DNA from 3 places in the Streptococcus mitis genome. Region 1 is predicted to be linked to each of the others. Evidence: predicted binding sites of a transcription regulator. Region 1 holds the regulator's gene; each other region holds the start of a gene.

Region 1 (10,143 bases):
CAGCAAAACCATTTCATGATGGTACATAAAGAGGTCGGGAACTTTGTCCCGGCCTCGTTTTTTATTTCAGTCGATAGGTTTTTCTTGGTTTCTTTTTAGGTACTCGTTTGAGCCCGACCTCTTCTACGTACTCGCCATATTTTACGAGAAAGTTATTGCTGACGATTGGACGACCGGGGTTGATGAGATTGACCAGTTCAGTCCCTTCGTAGACAGTGAACTCCTCCTCTAGCAGATAGAGGAAGGTTGGGTTCCAGTCGAGACGGCCTTGGATTCGTTTGATGGATTCTTGGATAATGGCATAATGGTCAAAAGCGAAGGCTTGCTCCTCCAACTCTACTCCCTCTAAGAAGCACTTGCCCGTCTGAAAATCGACATCTACAAAAACCACATCCTTGGCATCGTCTCCTGCTTGAACAAGTTCTAATGCACGACTAGGCAAATAAACCAAGTGGGCAATGGTCACTGTCCAGCCCCGTGGGTCACGGCCGGGGGTCGATACGGTCATCAATTGCTCGATTTTTTCCAAAGGAAGATCGAGATTAACTTCTTCTCTCACCTCACGCTGACAGGCATGCGCAGCATCTTCGCCCTTGTCCATAAATCCTCCAACTAAGGCCAAACAATTTTGATATGGATGAGCCTTGCGACGAATTAATAAGAGCTTGATCTTTCCTTCGACAAAGCAGTAGGCTACCATATCCACCGTCACACTTGGTTTTTCGTATTGAGGAAGTTCCTGCTTGTAGTACCAATCCAAAAACTCCTCCTGACTGGCATGAATTTCAAAATATTCTTTTTCCGTCATCCCTGCTGGAATCATCGTGTCCGTCATTTTATGCCTCCTTACGAACTGCCTTGGTCCATTGGTACCAACCTACTAGACTATTGAGTGTGTAAACCCAGTACATCCCTTGAATATGGATATTTTCACCCCACCAGAGGTAGATACTAAAGAGATTGGTTGCAATCCAGAAAATCCATTGCTCACGATAGAGACGTGTCATCAAGAGCTGGCCGACACCATTGGTCGCATCGGTAACACTATCACGGAAAGGGCGAGCACTATGGATACTTTGGTAAGCTAAGCCCATACTAATCCAGATGATAGCAGTTAAGGCTAAGTACTTGAGCCAGTCAAAAACAGATAATTTCTTAGCTTCAAAGTGGGATTCTTCTGCTTTTTCTTGGTCATTGATACGATTTGATAACCAAGCATAGAGACCAATCGGCTGCATGACAAAGAAGTAAACGGTCGTCAAAACTTCGCCATAAAAAGTCGCATTCATAGCCAAAATCAAATAGATAGCAGAGTTAATGGCCCCAAAGAGATAATTGCTTGCACGCCCTTCTGCTACCAAGATAACACAGACAATCCCAGTCCAAGATGCAAACAAGCTCATCCAGTCATGACTTTCTGTATTTTGCGTGAATTCCAAGATCAAGGGAACACTTGACAGGACAATAAGATACAACCACTGGAAGAGGCTACGGCCGACAAAGAGATCTTTCCAGAGCAGGTTCATGATTCCTGCAAAACCGATCTTGCGGGCTTCCGCATGGACATTTTTAAAGTTTTCGATAAATTGTGTGATTTTTTTAGTTAGTTTTTTCATATTTTTCTCCTAATCTGCTTGGTAAATGGCATCAATAGCCACTTTTGCTGCCTCATAATTTCCTAGATAATCTTCTGCTAGATAAACTAGTGGAATGTTTGCTAAGTAGTCCTCCCTAATCTGGTCCAAATGCTGGGAAAAACTATGACGAATATGGTCTTCTGCCATGGTCATATCTCTAAACCCATCATTGACATAGGAGCCGACAGGTTGCACAAAGAGAATCAAGTCCCATTTTTCCTTAGCCAAGATAGAGACAAAGAGATTGTCAAAGGTTTCTCCTGATAAGTCCCCTTGGTCCTCGGTCTCCATGTAATAATCATAGTAGCCCTTGGTTACTAAGGAGTTGGTGTCTGCTATCACCAATCCCCTATTGGCATTACTGTCGATTAACTTAGAGGTTTGATCATACTGCCCCAAAAGGAGATAATAATAATCCTTTGGAGTCAATTCATCGTCGCGGACATTGTTTTTAATCTGGTACTCACGTGCGTATTCCAGGCTGACTGGCGCATCGTAATACCTTGCCAAATCCTTGGCCAGAGTGGTCTTCCCATTGCTGGCACTTCCCATAATCAGCACCTTCTTTGTAAACTGACGACGGAAGGGTTGAGCGATATATTTCCAATATTTGCTTGGATTTTCTCGAATCATAGTCGCTGAGATACCAAACTTTCTTTCTTTCAAGACAGTCTCAAAGCCATGATTTGATAATTCTTGCTGGTAGTCTGCTTCTCCCACAAAGAAAATTAGTTCTTGCTGGGTTTCATCATAGGAAATCTCCGCAAACATCTGATTCAACCACTCCTGCCAGCCCATAGGGTAACGGGGAAGATTAGTCTCATCCAACTTGCAAACGGAGGTCAACTCGTCATCACGAAAGGCCTCTCGGATATAGCGGAATCTTTTTTGAAGCGTTAAGCCTACCTGTTCCCCTCTGTCGCCCTCATAACCTGAAACGACAACCCAGACCTGGTCACACTGCCGTTTGGCTCGCTGGATTAGATCGATATGTCCTTGATGAAGCGGAGCAAAGGTTCCAAATACCACTGCTGTTTTCTTTTTCATAAACGCATTACCTTTTTATGATTTTTGATATTTTTATTATCTATGTTTTTATTATAAACTATATTTTTGTTTTGTCAATAGTTTTTTATTGTTTTTTATAAAAAAGTAGCGAAAAAGAGAACCAAGATTGCTCTTGATTCTCCATTTTTATGCAATATCAAATTTTAACTGGCCTGCTTTAACACCAATCTTAAGTGTGCTGCCTGCCTCTAATTCTCCCTTGAGAAGAAGTTCTGCCAACTTGTCTTCCACTTCTGTTTGCAGGGTTCTGCGAAGTGGACGAGCTCCCATCTCTGGGTCATATCCTTGATTGGCCAACAATTTCAGTGCGGAAGCTTGTAATTTCAAGTCAATACCTTTTTCAGCCAAACTTGCCACTAAAGGTTTAACCATAATTTTCACCACTTCCTGCATATGGTCGCTAGACAGGCTATGGAAGACCACCTTTTCATCAATACGGTTGATAAACTCCGGCCTATAAGCTTTTTTCAGCTCTTCAAACATGCGTTTTTCCATATTTTCCTGGTCAAAACGAATGTCCTTAGCTCCAAATCCGACAGTCTTGTCATCACGAAGGGCTGTCGCACCAAGGTTTGACGTCATGATAATAATGGTATTTGAAAAGTCAACCTTGCGCCCCTTGCTATCTGTTAAGACCCCATCATCCAAGACCTGCAAGAGAACATTAAAGATGTCTGGGTGGGCCTTCTCTACCTCGTCAAAGAGGAGAACAGAGTATGGTTTGTTGCGAACTTTCTCGGTCAACTCCCCACCTTCTTCATAACCCACATAACCCGGAGGAGCTCCGTTGAGACGGCTGGCTGCGAATTTCTCCATATACTCACTCATATCAAAGCGGATAAGAGCTGATTCGTCGTCAAAAAGAACTTCTGCCAGAGCCTTGGCCAATTCGGTCTTACCGACACCTGTAGGCCCTAGGAACATAAAGGAACCAATCGGACGCTTGTGACTGCGAATCCCTGACTGGTTGCGGCGAATGGCACGGCTAATGCTTGAAACTGCTTGATCTTGACCGATGACACGTTTGTGCAATTCAGCTTCCAGATTCAGATATTTTTTAGCATCAGTCTGGGTCAGTTTTTGGACTGGAATACCTGACAAGCGACTCAAGGTAGTCAAAATATCAGACTCTGTCACCAAGTCTTTATAGACAGGCACTTCCTCTTCTTTTGCGATTAGCTGGGCTGCCTGTTTCCACTTGCCATCCATCAAGGCCTTGTCAGCTGGACTTAAGCCAGAATCATCTGCTGTTACATGCTTAGCCTTATTTTGCACTGTTGCTGCTGCTTCATCTAAGAGGTCAATAGCAGAATCTGGCAAGTGACGGCTAGTCAAGTAACGATGGGCCATCTTGACAGCTGTTTCAACCGCTTCATCTGTGATTTGCACACGGTGATGTTTCTCATAAGTCACCTTCAAACCTTGCAAAATGACCATACTGTCGGCCACACTTGGCTCTTCGATCGTCACTTTGGCGAATCGACGAGAAAGGGCCGCATCTTTTTCGATGTGTTTTTGGTATTCTTCCTGAGTGGTCGCACCAACCGTTCTCAAAGTTCCACGCGCCAAGGCTGGTTTCAAGATATTGGCCGCATCCAGAGTCGAATCAATTCCACTCCCAGAACCCATGATGGTATGAAGTTCATCGATAAAGAGGATGACTTGCCCATCTTCCTCAATATCCTTGATGATATTGTTCATGCGTTCTTCAAAGTCACCACGGAAACGTGTCCCTGCAACGACATTCATCAAATCCAGCTCTAACACGCGCATCTTAGCCATTTCCACAGGTACATCCCCACTAGCAATTCGCTGGGCAAGACCAAGCGCCAGAGCAGTTTTCCCGACACCAGCATCTCCAACCAAGACAGGATTATTCTTTGTCTTCCGACTCAATATTTGAATCATACGCGAGATTTCCTTGTCCCGACCGATGACTGGTTCTAACTTGCCAGAACGCGCTTGCTCTGTCAAATCATGCGTATAGTCCTCGAGACCACCGCTCGGAGTCTGCGGCATGCCCATCATATTGGCCATAGAATTTTGCTTGTCAGCTACTGTACGATGACGTTGACGTAAAGCCTTGAGGTCTTCACGAGTCCAACCTGCACGTTCTTCTAAATTTCGACGAAGGGCAGCAATCTTGACCTGATCTTTCTTGTCTTCATAAGAAAAACCAGCCCTCTCCAAGATACGAGTCGCCAAGGCATTGCCATCATGCAAAATCGCATAAAGGAGGTGCTCTGTCCCTAGCACCTTAGCATGGACCACTGACGCTACATACTCTGCTTCGTCAAAAAGAACCTGCAAACGATGGGAAAACGGCAATTCCGTAAAAGTTTCATCCTGGCTATAGTCTGTTTCAGTCAGTTCCAAAGCCACCTCTTCTAAACGGTCCATCTCATATGGATAATCATTTAAAGTCGCCCCTGCCACACTATAACTGTGATTGGACATGGCAATCAACAAATGCCAAGACTCTAGATAACGAGCTCCAAAATGGCCAGCAACCATGTAGGCACTTTCGATACATTCATTCAACGCTTTTGAATAGTTCATCTTACTTCCCTTTTCTATCTACCTCTTGTATGACCTGTCGTAGCATGTTTGCTCGAAGGACTGGTGCTTCTTCTCCTAGAACGCGATCCAAAGCTACTGCTACCAGCAAATTCATCTCCTGCTTGCTCATCAATTCCTGCTCAACCAAAAGCTGTAGAATATCCTCATAAATTTCTTGACTGATCCGCTCACCAATTGAGTAAAGCAGCTCCTTGAGCATTTCATGATGACTAGAAAACTCAATCCGTCCTATACGAATATAGCCTCCGCCACCACGCTTACTTTCAACCAAGTAGCCCCTACTTTCCGTAAAGCGTGTCTTGATCACATAGTTAATCTGACTGGGAACAACCTGAAAAGTATCTGCCAACTGACTCCGTTGCAACTCCACAATTCCAGATTGATCTAAAATCGCCTTGATGTAGGCCTCAATATGATCCGATGTATTTTTAAATCTCATTACAAACCCACCTCTCTCTTTAAACCTTGACTATCTTTGACTATTATACCGAAATTTTCTCATTTTTAAAAGAAAAAGGGCGCTGGTAAAGGATAATCTTCACCAACTCCCTATTTTTCTACTTATCTAAGCCTAATTCTGCCAAGATTTGACGTTTGTAGGCAATTTTTTGAACTTCCTTGTCCTCATCTTCAGACCAATCTAGTTTAATTTCTGAAACAATCTGCCCAGGGCGATTTTTCAAGATATAGATACGGTCGCTGAGATTGAGGGCCTCCTCAATACTATGCGTAATAATCAGGGTCGTCAATTGCAACTGCTTGTGAATCTCCAGATACCAAGCATGGAGTTCCATCTTGGTTATCTCATCCAAGGCGCTAAAGGCCTCATCTAAGAGAAAGAGCTTGTGCCCGAAAAGGTAAGTCCGGAGTAAGGCTACACGCTGGCGCATCCCACCACTGAGTTCATGAGGGTATTTATCTCTTACAGCTGTCAACTGGAAGGTCGCAAGAATTTCATCTGCGCGAGCAATAGCTTCTGCCTTATCCACCTTTTGAATCAAGAGGGGCAGAATGATATTACCAAGCACCGTCTTGTGCTCCAAGAGCAGATCCTTTTGTAACATATAACTCACGCGCCCCTTGGGATTTTCTTCACCATCAAGGACAATTCTCCCTGACTGAACTTCTAAAATCCCCGCAATTAAGTTGAAAAGCGTAGTCTTACCAACACCACTTGGGCCTAGGATAGAAACCACTTCACCTGAAGTCACTTTCAGATTGATATCCTCTAAAATCCTATCTTGTCCGTAGGCATAACTGACGTGTTCTAGTCTTATTTCTGTCATTATTTCACAAATTCGTTGGTGAAGCCTTTGTCTGTCAAGTCTTCTTTAAGGATACCATTTTCTTTATCCCATTTGTAGAAGGCATTCCAGCGAGCTGCATCAAATTGCCCCCATTTTTCCTTGTCGCTTGCGTATTCTTTTGACAAGTATTTTTGAGATTCGATGACAAAGTCACGTTTTTCCTTGAGTTCAGGTGCATTTTTGATGAGGATATCAGCTGCTTCCTCTGGATGCTCCATAGCATATTGGTATCCTTTTTTGATAGCTTGGATGACTTTACGTGCTTCTTCTTTGTTGTCTTTGAGGTAGTCGTTGTTAGCAATGATGACTGGTGAGTAATAGTCAAATTCTTTAACGTAGTCTTTCAAGTACATAAAGTTAGCATCTACACCTTGAGATTTGGCAAGGATACCATCCCATCCGTAGTAGATCCATGCAGTATCAAATACTCCATTGGCAATCGGTGTAATTGAGTTTGAGTCGTTATTTGGTACTTTTTCAACCTTCTCAAAGTCCCCACCTTGTGATTCTACCAAGGTTTTCAACATAGCAAGTTCAGTTGGGTCATTCCAAGTTCCGTATTTCTTACCAACCAAGTCTTTTGGACTAGCTACATTGTCAGATTTACGAGAGATGATTCCTGATGTATTGTGTTCTACGATAGCTGCAACGGCAGTAATTCCTGCCCCTTTTTCCAATTTTTTAGCCATATAGTCTTGGAAATAGACTGCAAATGGTGCCTTACCGTTAATAACCAAGTCAGAAGAACTTTCTTCTGGTGGCAATTTCAAATCAACATCCACCCCAGCTTCCTTGAAGTAGCCTTTTTCCTTAGCCACATAAAGCCCTGTGTGGTTGGTATTTGGTGTCCAGTCTAGGATAAAGTCAATCTTCTTAAGTTCTGCTTCTTTGTTGTCCTTGGAAGCAGTTCCTTGACCACAGGCCACAAGCACAACAGCTACAAGAGCTGTTAAAACAGTTAAAAACACTTTCCATGTTTTTTTCATTTTGATTTCCTCTTTTCTTTTTCCGAAACATTCTAATTCTACGAACGTTTCCATTTAATAACATATTTCTCGCTGACATCGACCAATTTCATACCAAGAAGGCTGATAATCGATACCAGAATAATAATAGCGAACATGGTATCATACTGAAACAATTTCTTGGACTGAATCATGTAGACACCTAGTCCTTCAAAGCCTCCCAACCACTCAGATACTACTGTTGTGATAAAAGCGTAGGAGACACTGACCCTCAGACCTGCATAAAAGTAAGGCAAACTGACTGGGATTTTAAAATGCCAAAGAATTTGCCAAGGTTTGGCTCGCATCAGACTAAACAAGGTCAGCATATCCTTGTCACAGTGCCTAAAACCGTCCAAGATGCTGACGATGATAGGAAAGGTTGTCGTCAAGATAATCAAGACAATCTTGGGCAAAATCCCATAACCGAGCCACAAGACCAAGATAGGAGCTATGGCAATAGTCGGAATGGTCTGAACGACCACCATCATAGGGTAAATCAGGTCATTGAGCCAAGTCAAACTATCCATGAGCACAGCCATGAGACAGGCAATCAAGACTCCCAAAATTAGACCTAGCAAAGCCACTCTCAAGGTCGCCCAGCTATGGTGCCAGAGAAATTCTCTATCACGCACAAAAGACTGGAGGATTTCAAGAGGTGTCGGCAGGATAAACTTGGGGAGAAGTTTAAGAAAACCTGCTAACTGCCAGATTGACAAGACTCCTAGAAAGCCCAATAGACTAATGTGTCGTCTCAGTATACTTTTCAAGTTTCTCATCAATACTTAAAATCTCTCCTACATTTATTTTGACATTAGAAAAGACATTATCTGCCTCCTGCCCTGCCACTTCCAGCGCTTCTTTTAGAATGCGCATGAGTTCATCAAACTCCCCTTCCAAGACCGTTTCAAATGGTGTCACCACCATAGTCACCTCTTGAGCTTGCAGATAAGCAATGACTTGATCGATAACAGCAATCCGATCAATCCCCTGTGATAGGGGTAAAATTTGCAAGGCGATGCTTGCTTTCATAAGAACCTCCTCTTCTCGTTTTCCTTTGATAAAAAGAAAAACCTTTGCCATATATGGAAAAGGTCAAGATTAGACTAAGTATCGTTCCCTACGCTGGCATTACCCAGATCAGGTGCGGTCGAAGCTTAACGCTTCCTCTCAGACTGTACACAGACTCCCATATATTATATGGACATATGATAGCGCAAAACCAAAAAAATGTCAAGGAAACTGCTTACAGAAAAACATGAAAAAGAGTTTGAAAACAAGTGCTTCAAACTCTACATAACTTTTTATTTAGCCTCGTACCAGGTTGCACCTTCATTTTCATCTGCGATGAGGGGAACACTGAGTTGAATGGCTTCTTCCATGGTTTGTTTGACCAATTTTTTCATCTCTGCCAATTCAGATTTAGGAACTTCAAGGACGATTTCATCGTGCACTTGTAACAGCATCTTGGTCTGATAACCACCTGCAACCAAGGCTTTATCCAGCTGAATCATAGCAATCTTGAGAATATCTGCCGCCGATCCCTGAATAGGAGAGTTGATAGCAGTCCGCTCTGCAAAACCACGAATATTGAAGTTGCGCGAATTGATATCTGGCAACTCACGACGACGTTTAAAGAGGGTCTCCACATAGCCCTTATCACGCGCCTCACGCACCACTTCATCCATGTAGTTTTTAATACCTGGGAATCGTTCAAAGTAGGTATCAATATAGGCTTTGGCCTCCTTACGGCTAATGCCCAAATTATTAGACAAGCCAAAGTCTGAAATCCCGTAAACCACTCCAAAGTTGACAGCCTTGGCATTGCGACGGTCGTTTGCAGTCACATCCTCAGGACGCTCAATGCCAAAGACCCGCATGGCTGTCGAAGTATGGATGTCCGCTCCCTCTTGGAAGGCCTTAATCAAGTGCTCGTCTTTAGAGATATGTGCCAAAACACGCAATTCAATCTGTGAATAGTCCGAGCTGAGAAGGACACTATCCTCCCACTCAGGCACAAAAGCCTTACGAATGAGACGGCCCTGCTCCAAACGCACAGGAATATTTTGCAAGTTTGGATCCACACTAGACAGACGTCCAGTCTGGGTCAAATCCTGCACATAGCGAGTATGAATCTTGCCATCAGCCAAAATCCAGTCCTGCAATCCAATTACATAAGTCGATTGAATCTTAGCAATTTGACGGTAATCCAGGATTTTCTTAACAATCGGAGCAATAGGAGCCAGGCGCTCCAAGACATCCACCGCTGTCGAATAACCTGTCTTAGTTTTCTTAGTGTATTCTAGAGGAAGTCCCAATTTTTCAAAGAGAAGCACGCCCAACTGCTTAGGCGAGTTGATATTAAACTCCTCACCAGCCAGTTCGTAAATCTCCTGAGTCAGTTTTTCAATGACAAGCTCATTTTCAGCCTGCATCTCAAGTAAGGTCTCTTTCTTGACCGTAATCCCAGCAATTTCCATCTTGGCAAGGACAAAAGCTAGAGGTTGTTCCATATCATAAAGAAGCTCTAATTGCCCATTTTCACTG
Region 2 (10,143 bases), 570 kb from region 1:
TCACCATAATCAATTTTCAATTTTTCTAAAGGGAGACTTTGAATAGATTCTTGATAAAAAATCACGTGTATACGGTCATAAAGATAGTGTTCTTCAAACGGGTTTTCTTGGACAATTTTTTTAAAATCACTTTTGTTCTTGATTACCATTTTTAAGTCAGCACCAATATTTTCATTTATTAGAGTATGGACACGTTCTCGTATTTTTTCTAAATCTAAGTCACTTTCAAGAATGATATTCCCACTTTGAATATAGGTTCGAACTTGTTGAAAACCAGCTTCTGTCAAGATATCTACTAGATAAGACATTTTAGGGATAGCATTTTTTCCATTAGGAGTAACTCCCCTTAACAAGATAATATGTTCCAAAGTAGTTCCTTTCTTTTGGGGCTGATTTAGCCATTGAATAATTTAGATTTAGATTGGGTTTGATCCCGCCACCCAGCCAGTACAGAGGGCAGAAGTGATGTTAAAGCCACCTGTGTGGGCGTTGATATCCAGTACCTCACCAGCAAAGTGGAGGCCAGGGACCAGCTTACTTTCTAGAGTTTTAGGATTGATTTCCTTAAGACTGACACCACCCTTGGTAACAAAGGATTTAGCTAAGGACATTTTACCAGTCACAGGGATTTTTAGTCCCTTGATGGACTGGAGAAGTTGTTCTCGTTCCTTTTCAGTCAGTTGTTTGACTTTGTCAGGATAGCCTTGCACAAAAAATTCTGCCAAACGCTCAGGTAATAAAGATTTTAAAGCGTTTTTCAAGGATTTTCCCCGATTTTCTTCTAAAAATACAACCAAGTCCTCCTCAGAAAGATGAGGTAAGACATCGAGAGAGAGAAGCTCACCACCTTTGACAAAGCTAGACATACGTAGGGCAGCAGGGCCTGACAAACCAAAGTGGGTAAAGAGCAAATCGTGAGTGATGACATGCTTACCATAGCTTAGGGTCACATCGTCCAGCGAAATCCCCTGCAAGGCCTTGTGTGGAAAATCTGTCAACAAAGGACTTTCAGCTGCCTCAAGCTCAGTAATGGTGTGTTTAAAATGACGGGCAATCTCATGACCAAAACCAGTCGAACCAGTAGAAGGATAAGATTTACCACCAGTTGTGACAATGAGTTTCTCACAAGTGAAGCTTTGGTCTGCGGACTTAAGGACAAACTGTTCACCGATTTTTTTAACCGAAACAATTTCTGTTTGAGTAGCAACTTGACCACCTAGCTCAGTGATTTTCTTTTCCAAAGCCTCGATTATGGTTCGCGATTTGTCACTAGCAGGAAAGACGCGGCCGTGGTCTTCGACCTTAAGTTTAACACCATTTTCTGTAAAAAAGTTAATGATATCATGGTTATCAAACTGGGAGAAGACACTGTAGAGAAAGCGCCCATTTCTAGGGATGCCAGCGAGTAGATCGTCTAGAGTTCCGTTATTGGTGACATTGCAACGACCACCGCCAGTTCCAGCTAATTTTTTTCCAAGTTTCCGATTTTTTTCGATGAGAAGTGTTTTCTGCCCGTAAAAGCTACTGGAAATCGTAGCCATCATGCCAGCAGGACCTCCACCGATGACAATAGTATCAAAATGTTTCATAGCTCTATTGTACCACAAAAAAACAAGAGATGACGGCCACCTCTTGTCAAGAATGCAATTAATCAATTTCATACCCCATCAGCAAACCACCATCTTCTGCATAAAAACTGCAGAGACCAGATGTTGGGAGAATTTTAATATCCGCCTGTGGGAAATTTTCACGGATTCGGTCTGAGAGCTGTTGGCAACATTTCTCGTTATTGCGTTGAGCCATGACAATACGACCACCAGCATATCCTGCTTTCACTAACTCTTCATAGGCTGCCTGAATCGATTTCTTTGCTCCTCTTGCTTTTTGTAGCAATTCAAGGGTTCCAGTTTCATTAGCTTCTCCGACCATACGGATATTTAGAAGGCCAACGACCGTACCGATAAGCTTGCTCAAACGGCCGTTCTTCACCAAGTTATCGACCTTTGCTAGAACAAAGAGCAACTTGGTTTTTTCTTGATAGGCATTGATAGCTTCAACCACTTCTTCAAAAGATAAGCCCTGGTCAATCAAGTCATTCAATTTTTCTACGAGCAAGTCAACTTCCCCACCAGCAGACAAACTATCAATTACATGAATCTTAGTGTCAGGATGGTCTTCCAGATAAATATTCTTGGCCAGTTGAGCACTATTGTGACTGCCAGAAAGAGTACCGGTGATGGTTACTAGGAAAATGTTTTTGGCACCTTCAAATGCTCGCAAATAATCATCTGGGCTTGGACAAGCTGATTTTGAAGCTTCTGCAGTTGCATACATGGTTTCCATCATTTGGTCAATATCAAGACTGGCATCATCAACAAAAATCTGATCAGCTACTTGAATGGTTAAGGGGACACTTACAAAGGTCGTGTCAATAGCTGGTTTTGCCAGTTGACGATAATCACAACCAGAGTCAGCAATAATCTTCCAAGTCATAGAAATTCTCCATCTTTGTCAGTTATACATTGACAAAGGTTCTGTCTTTTTTTACAATTATATCATGAAAACCCTTGAAACAAAAGCCTCATCTGTCTGTTGTGACAAGTAGAAAGAAAATGTTATGTCTGAACGTAGAATCTCTGAAAAATCTCTTGAAAATCTCAGAAAATCAAACCAAGAATCCAATTTATTAACTAGAGAAGCCATCGAAACAGCCCTCTTGCAGCTCTTGGAAAAAAAGGACTTGACCAAGATTAGTATTTCTGAATTGGTCAAACGTGCAGGCGTTTCGCGTGCGGCTTTTTATCGCAATTATGATTCTAAAGAGGAGATTTTAGAAAGCGTCTTTAAACGAACTGTCCACAATATTATGGAACAGTTGCATCATTATGATTTAAAGACAGACCTTTATCTGGTCTGGGTTCACCTTTTTCGAGAAGCAAGAAAGGAAGCCAGAGTGATTCAACTGGCCTTGGATTACCATCTGGAAAAAATCTTTGTCCAAGCCATGCAGGAGTTTCTGGAAAAATACCATGGAAAATCAAAAGGTGTCAGCTCTTATCTTCATTCCTTCTGGAGTTCAGCCATCGTCTCAGTCCTTTTAAAATGGATCAAGGATGGCATGAAGGTACCTGCTGAAAAGATTGCAGATTTACGGTTACCATTTTTTAAAAAATAGAGAAAAAGGAGAAGAGATATGACTGAAGAAAGACTAGCATGGGATGAGTATTTTGCAGCCCAAGCTCTACTAATTGCCAATCGTTCCACTTGTAAACGTGCCAAAGTGGGCGCGATTCTGGTAAAAGATAATAAGGTTATTTCCACTGGTTACAATGGTTCGGTGTCAGGAACCGAGCATTGTATTGATCACGAATGTCTGGTCATCGAAGGCCACTGTGTTCGCACCCTTCACGCTGAGGTTAATGCTATCCTTCAAGGTGCAGAACGTGGTGTTCCTAAAGGCTTTACAGCCTATGTGACCCATTTTCCTTGTCTCAACTGTACAAAACAATTGCTGCAGGTCGGCTGCAAGCGCGTGGTTTATATCAACCAGTACCGAATGGACGACTACGCCCAATACCTCTATCAAGAAAAAGGAACAGAATTGACCCATTTACCACTTGAGACAGTACAGACAGCTCTTAAAGAGGCTGATTTAATGTGAAAAATTATCAAAAATAAATGGTTTAGAAAGATTTTTAAACCGTTTTTTGGTATAATAAGAAGAATAAATTGAAAGAAGGAATTCCAAAAATGGGAAAAATTGAAGTTATTAATCATCCACTGATTCAACACAAATTGTCAATCTTGCGTCGTACAGATACTTCTACAAAAGCTTTTCGTGAGCTAGTAGATGAGATTGCAATGTTGATGGGGTATGAAGTACTTCGTGATCTTCCACTAGAAGATGTAGAAATCGAAACACCAATCACAAAAACAGTTCAAAAACAATTGGCAGGTAAGAAATTGGCTATCGTTCCAATCTTGCGTGCAGGTATCGGGATGGTGGATGGACTTTTGAGCTTGGTTCCAGCTGCTAAAGTTGGCCACATCGGTATGTACCGTGATGAAGAAACGCTTCAACCAGTTGAGTACTTGGTGAAATTGCCTGAAGATATTGACCAACGTCAAATTTTTGTCGTAGACCCAATGTTGGCAACAGGTGGCTCAGCAATCTTAGCTGTTGATTCTCTTAAAAAACGTGGCGCGTCAAATATCAAATTTGTCTGCCTTGTATCTGCTCCAGAAGGTGTAAAAGCCCTTCAAGAAGCTCATCCAGATGTAGAAATCTTTACAGCAGCCTTGGATGAACGCTTGAACGAACACGGTTATATCGTTCCAGGTCTTGGGGATGCTGGGGACCGCTTGTTCGGTACGAAATAAAATCGAAAAGAAGAATGAATTGGAAAAGAATTTCCAGTCGTGAAAGGAGGTTGAATTTTTGTTTCTGTCTGATGAAAACAGAGCAAAAATTTGACCTTTTTTGACCAAGATATTATAATAGTCTTATCTTCAGTCATTTGACCAACAAAATTAAAACTCAAAAGGAGAAATGAATGATTCCTGTAGTTATTGAACAAACAAGTCGTGGAGAACGTTCCTACGATATTTACTCACGTCTTCTCAAAGACCGCATCATCATGCTGACAGGTCCAGTTGAAGACAATATGGCTAACTCTGTTATTGCCCAATTGCTTTTCTTGGATGCCCAAGACAGTACAAAAGATATTTACCTTTATGTCAATACACCTGGTGGTTCAGTTTCAGCTGGTTTGGCAATCGTTGATACCATGAACTTTATCAAGGCAGATGTCCAAACTATCGTTATGGGGATGGCTGCATCTATGGGGACGGTCATTGCATCAAGTGGAGCAAAAGGCAAACGTTTCATGCTTCCAAATGCAGAGTATATGATCCACCAACCAATGGGTGGTACAGGTGGTGGTACTCAACAAACCGATATGGCGATTGCTGCAGAACACTTGCTCAAAACTCGTAACATCTTGGAAAAAATCTTGGCTGAAAATTCAGGTCAGTCAATCGAAAAAGTCCATGCAGATGCAGAACGCGATAATTGGATGAGCGCCCAAGAAACACTTGAATATGGCTTTATTGATGAAATCATGGCCAACAATTCATTGAACTAATGATTAAAGAAGGCAAACTCGACTGAGTTTGCTTTTTTTGGTATAATAGGGGGAGATTTCTTAGAAAGAGGATTTATCATGTTTGAAAAAGTCAATCGATCTGGCTTGATTATCTATCTTTACTATAATCGTGATGCAAAAAAACTGCAGGATTATGGAGATATTACCTATCATTCCAAGAAACATCGTTACTTACAACTCTATGTTCCAACTCAAGAAATGGAGCAATTGGTCGGGCGCTTGGGCAAGGAAAAGTTTATAAAAAAAGTCAGAGTTTGTCATATCCAAGAGTTGGAAACACCCTTTGTGGGCAATCTTTATCGAAGGGAAAACGTTATCATCGAAAAAGTTCAAGAAAAGTGTTGACAATTTTCTGATAATTCGGTATATTCTTAACATGCTATTTAAGAATAAGGAGACAAAAAAGATGAAGAAAAAATTTGCCCTATCGTTTGTGGCGCTTGCAAGTGTAGCACTTCTTGCAGCCTGTGGAGAAGTGAAGTCTGGAGCGTCAAACGCTGCTGGTAACTCAGTAGATGAAAAGACAATCAAAATCGGATTTAACTTCGAGGAAACTGGTGCCGTAGCAGCTTACGGTACATCTGAACAAAAAGGTGCCCAATTGGCCGTTGATGAAATCAATGCAGCAGGTGGTATCGACGGAAAACAAATCGAAGTAGTCGATAAAGATAATAAGTCTGAAACAGCTGAGGCGGCTTCAGTAACAACTAACCTTGTAACTCAATCTAAAGTATCAGCAATCGTAGGACCTGCGACATCTGGTGCGACTGCAGCTGCGGTAGCGAACGCTACAAAAGCAGGTGTTCCATTGATTTCGCCAAGTGCGACTCAAGATGGATTGACTAAAGGTCAAGATTACCTCTTTATCGGAACTTTCCAAGATAGCTTCCAAGGAAAAATTATCTCAAACTATGTTTCTGAAAAATTGCAAGCTAAGAAAGTTGTTCTTTACACTGACAATGCCAGCGACTATGCTAAAGATATTGCCAAAGCCTTCCGTGAAGCTTACAAAGGTGAAATCGTTGCAGATGAAACTTTCGTAGCAGGTGACACAGACTTCCAAGCAGCCCTTACAAAAATGAAAGGGAAAGACTTTGATGCTATCATCGTTCCTGGTTACTACACTGAAGCTGGTAAAATTGTAAACCAAGCGCGTGGTATGGGAATTGACAAACCAATCGTTGGTGGTGATGGATTTAACGGTGAAGAGTTTGTACAACAAGCAACTGCTGAAAAAGCATCAAACATCTACTTTATCTCAGGTTTCTCAACTACTGTAGAAGTTTCAGCTAAAGCAAAAGCCTTCCTTGATGCTTATCGTGCTAAGTACAACGAAGAGCCTTCAACATTTGCAGCCTTGGCTTATGATTCAGTTCACCTTGTAGCAAACGCAGCAAAAGGTGCTAAAAACTCTGGTGAAATCAAGGATAACCTTGCTAAAACAAAAGATTTTGAAGGTGTAACTGGTCAAACAAGCTTTGATGCAGACCACAACACAGTCAAAACTGCTTACATGATGACCATGAACAATGGTAAGGTTGAAGCAGCAGAAGTTGTAAAACCATAATAGAAAAATGTTGAAATAGGGAATGAGCCTCTGACTCACTCCCTGTTTCGATGTTTAATACTCTTCAAAAATCAAATTCAAACTGCGTCAACGTCGCCTTGCCGTACTCAAGTACAGCCTGTGGCTAGTTTCCTAGTTTGCTCTTTGATTTTTATTGAGTATAAGAACTTATAAAAAGTGAGGGAAAACCCTCGAAATTATAAATAGAAAGAGTGAATCTTATGCTCCAACAACTAGTAAATGGTTTGATTCTAGGTAGTGTTTATGCGCTGTTAGCCCTAGGATATACCATGGTTTACGGAATTATCAAGCTCATCAACTTCGCCCACGGTGATATTTATATGATGGGAGCCTTTATCGGTTATTTCTTGATTAATTCTTTCCAAATGAATTTCTTTGTAGCTCTTATTGTAGCTATGTTAGCGACAGCCATTCTTGGTGTCGTGATTGAGTTCCTTGCTTACCGACCTTTGCGTCACTCTACTCGTATTGCTGTTTTGATTACGGCTATTGGGGTTTCTTTCCTATTGGAGTATGGGATGGTCTATCTGGTTGGTGCCAATACCCGTGCCTTCCCTCAAGCGATTCAAACAGTTCGCTATGATTTGGGACCAATCAGCTTAACAAATGTGCAGTTAATGATCTTGGCCATTTCCTTGATTTTGATGATTTTGTTACAAGTCATTGTCCAAAAAACAAAGATGGGGAAAGCCATGCGTGCTGTATCTGTAGATAGCGATGCGGCACAATTGATGGGGATCAATGTAAACCGTACTATCAGCTTTACCTTTGCTTTGGGTTCAGCTCTTGCTGGTGCAGCTGGTGTTCTGATTGCCCTCTATTATAACTCTCTTGAGCCTTTGATGGGGGTTACTCCAGGTCTTAAGTCTTTCGTTGCCGCAGTACTTGGTGGTATCGGGATTATTCCTGGTGCGGCTCTTGGTGGTTTTGTGATTGGTTTATTGGAAACTTTTGCGACAGCCTTTGGAATGTCAGACTTCCGTGATGCCATTGTTTATGGAATCCTGTTGTTGATCTTGATTGTCCGCCCAGCAGGTATTCTTGGTAAAAATGTGAAAGAGAAGGTGTAAACGATGAAGGAAAATTTAAAAGTTAATATTCTATGGTTACTCCTTTTATTAGCTGGCTATGGCTTGATTAGTGTACTGGTTTCAGTCGGAGTACTCAACCTATTCTATGTACAGATTTTACAACAAATTGGAATTAATATTATTTTGGCTGTTGGTCTCAACTTAATCGTTGGTTTTTCAGGACAATTTTCACTTGGGCATGCTGGTTTCATGGCGATTGGTGCCTATGCCGCTGCTATTATTGGATCTAAATCACCAACCTACGGTGCCTTCTTTGGAGCTATGCTGATAGGGGCTTTGCTTTCAGGAGCAGTTGCCTTGCTTGTCGGAATTCCAACCTTGCGCTTGAAGGGGGATTACCTTGCGGTGGCGACTCTAGGTGTTTCTGAAATTATCCGTATCTTTATCATCAATGGCGGAAGCCTTACAAATGGTGCGGCAGGTATCTTGGGAATTCCTAACTTTACAACTTGGCAAATGGTTTACTTCTTTGTCGTGATTACAACTATTGCAACCTTGAACTTCTTGCGTAGTCCAATTGGTCGTTCAACCCTTTCTGTTCGTGAGGATGAAATCGCTGCTGAGTCAGTTGGGGTTAATACGACTAAAATTAAAATCATCGCCTTTGTCTTTGGTGCCATTACTGCAAGTATTGCAGGGTCACTTCAGGCAGGATTTATCGGTTCAGTTGTACCGAAAGATTACACTTTCATCAACTCAATCAATGTTTTGATTATTGTTGTATTTGGTGGACTTGGTTCCATTACAGGTGCAATCGTTTCAGCTATTGTTCTGGGAATTTTGAATATGCTTCTCCAAGATGTTGCTAGCGTGCGTATGATTATCTACGCTTTGGCTTTGGTATTGGTAATGATTTTCAGACCAGGCGGACTTCTTGGAACATGGGAATTGAGCCTATCACGTTTCTTTAAAAAATCTAAGAAGGAGGAACAAAACTAATGGCATTACTTGAAGTAAAACAGTTAACCAAACATTTTGGCGGTCTAACAGCTGTTGGAGATGTGACTCTTGAATTGAACGAAGGGGAATTGGTTGGACTAATCGGTCCAAACGGAGCTGGGAAAACCACCCTTTTCAACCTCTTGACGGGTGTTTATGAACCAAGTGAGGGAACAGTAACCCTAGATGGTCACCTTTTGAATGGAAAGTCACCTTATAAGATTGCTTCTTTGGGACTTGGACGTACATTCCAAAATATCCGTCTCTTTAAAGATTTAACGGTTTTGGATAATGTTTTGATTGCCTTTGGCAACCATCACAAACAACATGTTTTTGCTAGTTTCTTACGCCTACCAGCTTTTTACAAGAGTGAAAAAGAATTAAAGGCTAAAGCCTTGGAATTGCTGAAAATTTTTGATTTAGATGGTGATGCAGAGACTCTTGCTAAAAATCTTGCCTACGGCCAACAACGTCGTTTGGAAATTGTTCGTGCTCTCGCTACGGAACCTAAAATTCTCTTTTTGGATGAACCAGCCGCAGGTATGAACCCGCAGGAAACAGCCGAATTGACTGAGTTAATTCGTCGCATCAAAGATGAATTTAAGATTACAATCATGCTGATTGAACACGATATGAATCTGGTCATGGAAGTAACAGAACGTATCTACGTACTTGAGTATGGCCGTTTGATTGCACAAGGAACTCCTGACGAAATTAAGACCAATAAACGCGTTATCGAAGCTTATCTAGGAGGTGAAGCCTAATGTCTATGTTAAAAGTTGATAATCTTTCTGTGCATTACGGCATGATCCAAGCAGTCCGTGATGTAAGCTTTGAAGTGAATGAAGGAGAAGTTGTTTCCCTTATCGGTGCCAATGGTGCTGGTAAAACAACCATTCTCCGTACCTTGTCTGGTTTGGTTAGACCGAGTTCAGGAAAGATTGAATTTTTAGGTCAAGAAATCCAAAAAATGCCAGCTCAGAAAATCGTAGCAGGTGGTCTTTCACAAGTACCAGAAGGACGCCACGTCTTTCCTGGCTTGACTGTTATGGAAAATCTAGAAATGGGAGCTTTCTTAAAGAAAAATCGTGAAGAAAATCAAGCTAATTTGAAGAAAGTTTTCTCACGCTTCCCACGTCTTGAAGAACGGAAGAACCAAGATGCAGCTACTCTTTCAGGGGGAGAACAGCAAATGCTTGCCATGGGACGCGCCCTCATGTCAACACCAAAACTTCTTCTTTTAGATGAACCATCAATGGGACTTGCCCCAATCTTTATCCAAGAGATTTTTGATATCATTCAAGACATCCAGAAACAAGGAACAACCGTCCTCTTGATTGAACAAAATGCCAATAAAGCA
Region 3 (10,143 bases), 590 kb from region 1:
CTATTGTTTTGGCCGGTCGTGACCTAGTCGGTGAATCAAAAACAGGTTCAGGTAAGACTCATACATTCTTGTTACCGATTTTCCAGCAACTAGATGAAGCTGGTGATAGTGTACAGGCAGTGATTACGGCACCGAGCCGTGAGTTGGCTACTCAGATTTACCAAGCAGCTCGTCAGATTGCAGCCCACTCAGAGGTGGAAGTTCGTGTGGTTAATTACGTGGGTGGTACAGATAAGGCTCGCCAGATTGACAAATTGGCAAGCAACCAACCTCATATTGTTATCGGTACGCCAGGCCGTATCTATGACTTGGTTAAATCTGGTGGTTTAGTTATTCATAAGGCTAAGACCTTTGTGGTCGATGAGGCTGATATGACCTTGGATATGGGATTCTTGGAAACTGTTGATAAGATTGCTGGTAGCCTTCCAAAAGACCTACAGTTCATGGTCTTCTCAGCTACTATTCCACAAAAACTGCAACCATTCTTGAAAAAATACTTATCAAATCCTGTTATGGAGAAAATCAGGACCAAAACGGTTATTTCTGATACTATTGATAATTGGTTGATTTCGACCAAGGGCCGAGATAAGAATGCTCAAATTTACCAGTTGACTCAGTTGATGCAACCGTATTTGGCAATGATTTTTGTTAACACTAAAACGCGTGCTGATGAATTGCATTCATATCTGACTGCTCAAGGCTTGAAGGTGGCAAAAATCCATGGGGATATTGCCCCTCGTGAACGCAAGAGAATCATGAATCAGGTAAAAAATCTAGATTTTGAGTATATTGTCGCAACAGATTTGGCAGCGCGTGGAATTGACATTGAAGGTGTTAGTCATGTCATCAATGATGCCATTCCGCAAGATTTATCTTTCTTTGTGCACCGTGTTGGTCGTACTGGAAGAAATGGCCTACCAGGTACAGCTATTACCCTTTATCAGCCAAGTGATGACTCGGATATCCGTGAGTTGGAGAAGTTGGGAATCAAGTTTACTCCTAAGATGGTCAAAGACGGGGAATTTCAAGATACTTATGACCGTGATCGTCGTGCCAACCGTGAGAAAAAACAAGATAAACTTGATATCGAAATGATCGGTTTGGTTAAAAAGAAAAAGAAAAAAGTCAAACCAGGTTATAAGAAGAAAATTCAATGGGCGGTTGATGAAAAGCGCCGCAAAACCAAGCGCGCTGAAAATCGTGCTCGCGGTCGTGCAGCGCGTAAAGCAAAACGCCAAACATTTTAATAGTAATTGTTGGAGTACTGAGCTCCAACTTTTTTTATTTATGAGAACGAACTATCTAAACAGAAACACTACATTAAAGACTGTAAATTGCGTTAAAAAATGGTATAATGATAAAGTTATATAGTCCCGATAAGATGGTAGAAATTTCTATTTTTTTGTTTCGAGTCGTAACTCGCAAAGAATGACGGCTCTAAAGTAGTCGCTCGTCATTTTACGGTTGCCGCTATAAGGCGGTCACCCTATGCGCCTTACTAGCTTCAGAAATAAAAAAGTATCGTTTTTATTTCTTACGCGTTGTAACTCTTAGAAAATGAAAATACCTATCAGTACTTTGTAACTCTATAACACTATTTTTAAGGGGGGACATTTTTATGTCAGAACGTAAATTATTCACGTCTGAATCTGTATCTGAGGGGCATCCAGATAAGATTGCAGACCAAATTTCAGATGCGATTTTGGATGCTATTTTAGCTAAAGATCCAGAGGCGCACGTTGCTGCGGAGACAGCTGTATATACTGGTTCAGTCCATGTTTTTGGTGAAATATCTACAAATGCCTATGTGGATATTAACCGTGTGGTTCGTGATACCATTGCAGAGATTGGCTACACTAATACAGAATATGGTTTTTCTGCTGAGACTGTAGGAGTACATCCATCTTTGGTAGAACAATCTCCTGATATTGCCCAAGGTGTTAACGAAGCCTTGGAGGTACGTGGGAATGCAGACCAAGATCCGCTTGACTTGATTGGTGCTGGAGACCAAGGGCTCATGTTTGGGTTTGCAGTGGATGAGACAGAAGAACTCATGCCATTGCCAATCTCACTCAGCCACAAGTTGGTTCGTCGTTTGGCAGAACTTCGTAAGTCTGGTGAAATCAGTTATCTTCGTCCTGATGCTAAATCACAAGTTACAGTTGAGTATGATGAAAATGACCGTCCAGTACGTGTGGATACAGTCGTTATTTCCACTCAGCACGATCCAGAAATTAGCAATGAACAAATTCACAATGATGTGATTAGCAAGGTTATCAAGGAAGTTATTCCAGCTTCTTACTTGGATGAGCAAACCAAATTCTTCATCAATCCAACTGGTCGCTTTGTAATCGGTGGACCTCAAGGGGATTCAGGTTTGACTGGTCGTAAGATCATCGTGGATACCTATGGTGGCTACTCTCGTCATGGTGGAGGTGCCTTCTCTGGTAAGGATGCGACTAAAGTGGACCGTTCAGCTTCTTATGCGGCTCGCTACATTGCCAAGAACATCGTTGCAGCAGGTCTTGCTAAGAAGGCAGAAGTGCAATTGGCCTATGCCATCGGTGTGGCCCAACCAGTTTCCGTTCGTATCGATACTTTTGGTACTGGAACGGTAGCTGAAAGCAAGCTTGAAAAAGCAGCGCGTCAAATCTTTGATCTTCGCCCGGCAGGAATTATCCAAATGCTGGATCTTAAACGTCCAATTTACCGTCAAACAGCGGCTTATGGACACATGGGACGTACAGATATTGACCTTCCATGGGAACGTTTGGATAAGGTAGATGCTTTGAAAGAAGCTGTAAAATAGATAAGAAAACCAACGTTTTGAACGTTGGTTTTTATAAATATAAGTTATCCTTATTTAAATAGGATTTGTAAATTGCTAGTCTGTTATAATTTATTTATTGTTTTTAAAAATACCCAGTTACCAATTGATTTTGATCCGTATTCTAGCTCCATAAAGTCTAGTAGTCCATAATCGTTTTTTTCGTAGAATGAGGCATTTCTTGCTGTGCTGGTAATGAGACCCAAGTGCTTACAGCCTTTTGATTTGACATAGGGTTCAATCCCTTGTGTCAGAAAAGTACTGCCTATTCCCTGCCCCTTACTTGCTGTATTGACAGCTAAAGTCATCAAATACCAATCAAACTCTCCAGATTCTTCTAAATGCTTCTTAGAACGTTTTACAAAGTCAAAGTATTTAAAAAGATTTCGTGGTCGAATGTATCGAAAAATGTTTGTCCCACCATTTTGTAGATAGGATAGTATACAGAAATCTTTTTGTTGCAAAAGGGCGACTGCTAGTAATTCTCCATCTTGTTCTGCAACTAAACAGTTTCCTTTTTTAATATAGACTCTAGTGAGCAATGTTTGTAATGTTTCTACAAAATTAGGATAATAATCAGGTTTCTTTAAATCATCAGTTATAATCGTTAAAAAGGGATAGTCAAGAAAGGAATTGGCTAATAATTTTCCAATTTTTTCGTATTCTTCAAGTCTTGCCTCTCGATATATCATGTCTCCCATACTTGTCTCCTTTGTTAGCTATAAAATCTTATATAATGTGATTTCAAGATAAAAAATTGGAGATGATTTAAAAAGCTAAATAAACCCAATTTTGTTCCATAAGGTTTAAAAGACTTTTTAATCTCTCCAAGATTTTATTTGGTTGGAATCGAAATTCCAATTAATTTTTCTGAATAGAGGGTTTTGATATTGGCTTCATCAATAGAGTCCTTATCAATTTTACGTTTCAAGAAAAATTCTTGAATAGCTTCGATTTCAGGTTCGCGAATAGCGCGGTGTTTGTTTGAGATGAGGATTTCATAGTGAAGCGGAGCTTGGGTAAAAATAACATCTGTATTACCTGCAGAATAGACCTCAACAAGGGTTGCATCTGTACTTTCTAGCTGGCTTTTTACAAGTTGCGAGTGTGAGTTTGTCGTATTGATAAGCTTCATAACATTTCCTCCGATTTCTAATTCTATTATAGCACTTTTTGAATAAAGTGGCTTGATTTAGCCAATCTTATGCTGTTTTTTCCAAGATTCGATGGCCCATTTATGGCTACCACGTTTGAGATTTTCAATAGCCTTGTCAATAGGGAACCAGGCAATATGATTAAAGTCTTCTAGTGGCTTTTGCACTTCTTTGAAAGAAGTCGCTTCATAGAGGTAGGCAGGATTGTAGTAGTAGGTGTCACGGTGACGAGAGTAGAAATATTCGTCAGCTTGTCCGTAATAGGTACCAATTTCAGCTGTGAAGCCAAGCTCTTCAATCAATTCACGTTTTAGGGCTTCCTGATGGTTTTCACCTGCTTCAATTTCGCCACCTGGTAGGAACCAAGCACCATTAGGTGCTTGAACAAGAACAATTTGTTTTTGTTCAGCATCAGGGATAACTGCATATACGCCATAGCGTGAAACATAGTCTGTATTTGCTTTCTTTTCTCCGAAAGTTGGGTTTGCCATTGGATTTTCCTCATTATTTATTATCTTTATTATTATCTTAATGGACAAAGACCGAGCTGTCAAGAATTTATAGTTATTTTAATAAAAAGGAGCAGAAAATTTTCATTTTCTACTCCTTTTCTATAGGATTTATACTTCTTTTTCAGAAGTTTTTACTTCAGCTTTTTTGGCAGATTTAATCTGAATGTTGCCCTTGCTGGTCATAACTGCCTTGAGGTCTTTTTCACTTGGGTTTTCAAGGTAGTAGTCTGTGATAGCATCTTCAATATGGTCTTGAATGGTACGACGGAGTGGCCGCGCCCCCATTTTTGGATCATAACCGAGGTCAACTAATTTTTCCTTGACCTTTTCAGTTACATCTAAATGAATGTTGTTGCTAGAAAGGCGCTTGTTAACGTCTGCAAGCATAAGCTCGACAATCTGAAGGAGGTTGTCCTTGCTGAGAGCCTTAAATTCGATAATACCATCAAAACGGTTCATAAACTCTGGGCTAAAGAAGTTACCGAGTTCACCGAGAACAGAGTTGGTACGTCCTTCTCTAGCAGCCCCAAATCCAACGCTGGCTTCTGCCTTACCTGTACCTGCATTTGAAGTCATGATGATGATGGCGTCCTTGAAGCTAACGGTACGTCCTTGTCCATCTGTTAAACGACCATCGTCCAAGACTTGAAGGAACATATGCATGACATCTGGATGGGCTTTCTCTACTTCATCCAAGAGAATAAGAGAGTAGGGATTGCGGCGGACTTTTTCAGTTAATTGCCCAGCCTCGTCATAGCCGACATAACCTGGAGGGGCACCGACTAATTTCGCCACACTGTGTTTTTCCATATATTCACTCATATCAAAGCGAATCATGCTGTCAGCAGAACCAAAAAGTTCAATGGCTAGTTGTTTGGAAAGTTCTGTCTTACCGACACCAGTTGGTCCGACGAAGAGGAAGCTTCCGATTGGGCGGTTAGGCGTACCGAGACCGACACGATTACGGCGAATAGCCTTGGCTATCTTATCAACTGCATCGTCCTGTCCAATAACATGAGACTTGAGGTCTTCAGCTAGATGGATGAGTTGAGATTGTTCTTTCTCTTTCAAATCGCCAACAGGAATGTTGGTTTTCTGCTCGATAATGTGCTCAATGGTTTTCTCACTGATGATAGGAGTATCTTGGTCTGTGACCTTTTTCTTTTGCATTTCCTTATACTTGGCAATCTGGTCGCGGAAATAAGCCGCCTTCTCAAAATCTTCCTCTCGTGTAGCTTGAGATTTGAGATTTTCAGCCTCAATCAAGCGCTGATCAATTACTTTAGGATCGACAAAATTCAAGGTCAAGTTCATCTTAGAACCAGCTTCATCCAGGAGGTCGATGGCCTTGTCAGGCAAGAAGCGATCTTGGATGTAGCGATTGGAAAGAGTTGCAGCTGCTTCAATTGCAGCATCGGTATACTGAACGTGGTGGTAGTCTTCGTATTTCTTTTGAATTCCTTTGAGGATAGTGATTGTTTCTTCCACTGTTGGTTCATCGACCTTAACAGGTTGCATACGACGCTCTAGGGCTGCATCCTTTTCAATGATACGGTATTCATTGAGGGTAGTAGCACCGACCAATTGCAGTTCTCCACGAGCAAGGGCGGGCTTGAGGATATTTCCTGCATCCATATTGCCATCGCCTGCAGAACCAGCACCGACAATTTCATGGATTTCATCGATAAAGAGGATGATATCCTCACGTTTGCGAATTTCTTCCATGAGTTTTTGCATGCGTTCTTCAAATTGTCCACGGATACCCGTTCCTTGAACTAGGCTAACCACATCCAGACGGATGACTTGTTTGCCTTGTAGTTTATGGGGAACATCTCCATCAACTACTTTCTGAGCTAGACCTTCGACAACGGCAGTTTTTCCGACACCTGGTTCACCGATAAGAACAGGATTATTCTTGGTTCTGCGATTGAGAATTTCTATGACACGGATAATCTCATCGTCGCGCCCAATAACGGGGTCAATATCTCCACGACGGGCAATTTCAGTTACGTTGATACCAAATTCTTCCAGCAGGCCTTTTTCTTGGCTTGGTGGAGGAGTTTGAGCAGGTCCACGATTTTGGGAACCATAACCGCCATTTCCACCGTAACCTCTACCTGATTGGGTTGGGGGAGTCGGAGGAGTATTGCTAGAAGGTCTAAAATTATTTAGGTCATTGAAGAAATCACCGAAAGGATCAAAGTCACGATTGTTCAGATCAGTTATACCTTTAAAGAGGCTATTGTTAGGATCTGTCTTGATAATCTTATAGCAGTTTTGACAGAGGTCAATTTGTTTTTGCTTTCCATTGAGATTGGTATAAAGATGAATTGTTGAGTCATTGATTTTACAGTTTTGACAAAGCATACATCTACCTCATTTCTTTCTTTAGCTTGACCTGTCCAAAGGTCAATAATAGTCAAATTTCTATACTCTCATTATAACAGGATTGGGGTGTAAATCAAGTAAAAAGATTGAGGCTTTGAGAAGTTATTATAATGAAAATATTTGTGGATTTGGACTATAAAAAAATCCTATTTGTGAGACAAAAAGGATTTTGGTTAGACATGCAGGGTGTAATCCCAGCTTGTTTTGTATTAGTAAAGGAGTTCGTAAATCTCCATTGCAATCAAGTCAATGCTGTCAAACGTATAAGTTTCGCGAGCTTCGACATCACGAAGGGTAAAGATTGAGCCGTTTTCTTCGTCGTGGCTGTATGCAACTTCTGCAACAACAACTCCTTCGCGTTCAAAATTACGTTTTAAATTTCCACCGTCTTTTGTCATTGCTTCAAGGCGGTTGATGATTCTAACCAAATGTGATTCCATTTTGATTCTCCTTCATTTCTTATCGTTACTATTTTACCATAAAGGAGGTCAACTTGCCTAGAAAAAACTAAGATTTCTCGCTAATTCTACTAGCTTAAAGGTTTTTTGAATAAATTAGACAAAAGATTTGAATTTTAATTCAATACATGTTATAATCATACAGTATTCTATTTTAGAAAGCAGTGTGACTATGAATTTTTCTTTTTTACCTAAGTATTTACCTTATTTTAACTATGGGGCTGTCGTGACGGTTCTCATTTCTATCTGTGTTGTCTTTTTTGGGACTATTTTGGGTGTTGTCTTGGCTTTTGGGCAACGTTCAAAGTTTAAACCGCTTGTTTGGCTCGCCAACTTGTACGTTTGGATTTTCCGCGGGACACCGATGATGGTTCAGATTATGATTGCCTTTGCCCTTATGCACATCAATGCTCCGACTATTCAGGTTGGAATTTTGGGTGTTGATCTTTCTCGTCTGATTCCAGGGATTTTGATTATCTCTATGAACAGTGGTGCCTATGTTTCTGAGACTGTTCGTGCTGGGATTAATGCGGTTCCAAAAGGTCAGTTAGAGGCGGCCTATTCTTTAGGGATTCGTCCTAAAAATGCGATGCGCTATGTGATTTTGCCACAAGCAATCAAAAATATCTTGCCAGCATTGGGGAACGAATTTATCACTATTATCAAGGATAGTTCCCTCTTATCAGCTATCGGTGTTATGGAGTTATGGAATGGGGCTACAACAGTTTCTACAACAACCTATCTACCTTTAACACCACTTTTATTTGCAGCCTTTTATTACTTGATTATGACCTCTATTTTGACAGTAGCCTTGAAAGCTTTTGAAAAACGTATGGGACAAGGAGATAAGAAATAATGACAGAAACCTTGATAAAAATTGAAAATTTACATAAATCCTTTGGAAAGAATGAAGTATTGAAGGGCATCAATCTCGAGATTAAACGTGGAGAGGTTGTCGTTATTATCGGTCCTTCAGGGAGTGGGAAATCTACCTTGCTTCGCTCTATGAATTTGTTGGAAGAAGCGACCAAGGGTAAGGTTATCTTTGAGGGAGTTGATATTACGGACAAGAAGAATGACCTGTTTGCCATGCGTGAGAAGATGGGCATGGTTTTCCAACAATTTAATCTTTTTCCTAATATGACTGTGATGGAAAATATCACCTTGTCACCTATCAAGACCAAAGGTGAGAGCAAGGCAGTTGCTGAGGAGAGAGCCCAAGAGCTTTTGGAAAAAGTTGGTTTACCAGATAAGGCAACTGCTTATCCACAGAGTTTGTCAGGTGGTCAGCAACAGCGGATTGCTATTGCGCGTGGTTTAGCTATGGAACCTGATGTTTTGCTTTTTGACGAGCCAACTTCAGCCTTGGACCCTGAAATGGTAGGTGAGGTATTGGCTGTTATGCAAGACCTTGCTAAGTCAGGGATGACTATGGTTATCGTAACACATGAAATGGGATTTGCTCGTGAGGTGGCAGACCGTGTTATCTTTATGGCAGACGGTGTGGTTGTTGAAGACGGAACACCAGAACAGATTTTTGAACAAACCCAAGAACAACGGACTAAAGACTTCTTGAGTAAGGTTTTATAATCTATTTTAAAATTTCAAGACAAGATTAGTGAAAAGCTCGACCAGAGCTTTTTCTTATAGTTTGAAACTATAGGATAGCCTAGGAAAGAAGTGTTAGAGGGGACCAGTAGTTTTTGGTATAATGGAAGATATTTGAAAGAAAAGAGAAGTGATATGACACAGATTATTGATGGGAAGGCTCTAGCAGCGAAGTTACAAGGACAGCTGGCTGAAAAGACTGCAAGATTAAAGGCAGAAACGGGGCTAGTACCTGGTTTGGTAGTGATTTTGGTTGGGGACAATCCTGCCAGCCAAGTCTACGTTCGTAACAAGGAGAGGTCAGCCCTTGCGGCTGGATTCCGTAGTGAAGTTGTGCGAGTTCCAGATACCATTACTCAAGAGGAATTGTTAGACTTGATTGCCAAATACAATCAAGATCCAGCTTGGCATGGAATTTTGGTCCAGTTACCATTACCAAAACATATTGACGAAGAGGCAGTTTTATTAGCTATTGATCCTGAAAAGGACGTAGATGGTTTCCATCCCCTAAACATGGGGCGTCTTTGGTCTGGTCATCCAGTCATGATTCCTTCTACACCTGCAGGAATTATGGAAATGTTCCATGAATACGGGATTGACTTGGAAGGTAAAAATGCGGTCGTCATCGGTCGTTCCAATATTGTTGGAAAACCTATGGCCCAGCTTCTTTTGGCAAAGAATGCTACAGTGACTTTGACCCATTCACGTACTCATAATCTTGCCAAGGTGGCTGCTAAAGCAGATATTCTGGTTGTTGCAATCGGTCGTGCCAAGTTTGTGACTGCTGACTTTGTAAAACCAGGTGCAGTTGTCATCGATGTCGGGATGAACCGCGATGAAGATGGTAAGCTCTGTGGGGATGTTGATTATGAGGCAGTTGCCCCACTTGCTAGCCATATTACGCCAGTTCCTGGAGGTGTCGGTCCTATGACCATTACCATGCTGATGGAGCAAACCTATCAGGCAGCACTTCGGACATTGGATAGAAAATAGGAAAAAAGAAGGTAGAATAATGTTTTACCTTCTTTTTATGTAGTGTATGTAAATGAATGCAGTCTATGATGATATGAATCCATAAACTATAAATTTGAAGTATGAAAATGCTATTAATGGAATGAAATTTGTATTGGAAAGAGTCTAGAATAGAAAGCTACTTTCATTGCACCTATTTCTTTTGAATGAACTTATCTTGCATA

Evidence for each region. The regulator CtsR, encoded in region 1, represses protease genes until heat stress. The targets are predictions, from matches to a motif close to TTGGTCAAAAAAGGTCAAANA.
Region 2: clpP (ATP-dependent Clp protease proteolytic subunit ClpP) is a predicted target of CtsR. The motif match lies at 4,468-4,488, and genes of this name have one in related genera.
Region 3: M594_RS07060 (ATP-dependent Clp protease ATP-binding subunit) is a predicted target of CtsR. The motif match lies at 6,899-6,919, and genes of this name have one in related genera.

What each region holds. Positions count from the first base shown of each region.
Region 1 covers NZ_CP047883.1:2,032,382-2,042,524, forward strand. The annotation lists gene M594_RS09770 (NUDIX domain-containing protein) at 62-835, opposite strand; gene pnuC (nicotinamide riboside transporter PnuC) at 837-1,616, opposite strand; gene M594_RS09780 (AAA family ATPase) at 1,626-2,684, opposite strand; gene M594_RS09785 (ATP-dependent Clp protease ATP-binding subunit) at 2,832-5,264, opposite strand; gene M594_RS09790 (CtsR family transcriptional regulator) at 5,266-5,724, opposite strand; gene M594_RS09795 (ABC transporter ATP-binding protein) at 5,843-6,571, opposite strand; gene M594_RS09800 (ABC transporter substrate-binding protein) at 6,571-7,578, opposite strand; gene M594_RS09805 (ABC transporter permease) at 7,617-8,375, opposite strand; gene M594_RS09810 (thiamine-binding protein) at 8,338-8,628, opposite strand; TPP riboswitch at 8,697-8,799, opposite strand; gene polA (DNA polymerase I) at 8,901-10,143, opposite strand, start outside.
Region 2 covers NZ_CP047883.1:1,458,798-1,468,940, reverse strand. The annotation lists gene M594_RS07195 (DUF1697 domain-containing protein) at 1-368, opposite strand, end outside; gene M594_RS07190 (NAD(P)/FAD-dependent oxidoreductase) at 417-1,589, opposite strand; gene M594_RS07185 (DegV family protein) at 1,648-2,493, opposite strand; gene M594_RS07180 (TetR/AcrR family transcriptional regulator) at 2,618-3,175, shown strand; gene M594_RS07175 (deoxycytidylate deaminase) at 3,194-3,661, shown strand; gene upp (uracil phosphoribosyltransferase) at 3,751-4,380, shown strand; gene clpP (ATP-dependent Clp protease proteolytic subunit ClpP) at 4,554-5,144, shown strand; gene M594_RS07160 (YlbG family protein) at 5,223-5,510, shown strand; gene M594_RS07155 (ABC transporter substrate-binding protein) at 5,572-6,732, shown strand; gene M594_RS07150 (branched-chain amino acid ABC transporter permease) at 6,954-7,823, shown strand; gene M594_RS07145 (branched-chain amino acid ABC transporter permease) at 7,827-8,783, shown strand; gene M594_RS07140 (ABC transporter ATP-binding protein) at 8,783-9,547, shown strand; gene M594_RS07135 (ABC transporter ATP-binding protein) at 9,547-10,143, shown strand, end outside.
Region 3 covers NZ_CP047883.1:1,437,668-1,447,810, reverse strand. The annotation lists gene M594_RS07085 (DEAD/DEAH box helicase) at 1-1,247, shown strand, start outside; gene metK (methionine adenosyltransferase) at 1,619-2,809, shown strand; gene M594_RS07075 (GNAT family N-acetyltransferase) at 2,893-3,528, opposite strand; gene M594_RS07070 (DUF1827 family protein) at 3,663-3,962, opposite strand; gene M594_RS07065 (NUDIX hydrolase) at 4,020-4,472, opposite strand; gene M594_RS07060 (ATP-dependent Clp protease ATP-binding subunit) at 4,602-6,860, opposite strand; gene M594_RS07055 (DUF1797 family protein) at 7,091-7,321, opposite strand; gene M594_RS07050 (amino acid ABC transporter permease) at 7,512-8,195, shown strand; gene M594_RS07045 (amino acid ABC transporter ATP-binding protein) at 8,195-8,929, shown strand; gene M594_RS07040 (bifunctional methylenetetrahydrofolate dehydrogenase/methenyltetrahydrofolate cyclohydrolase) at 9,083-9,940, shown strand.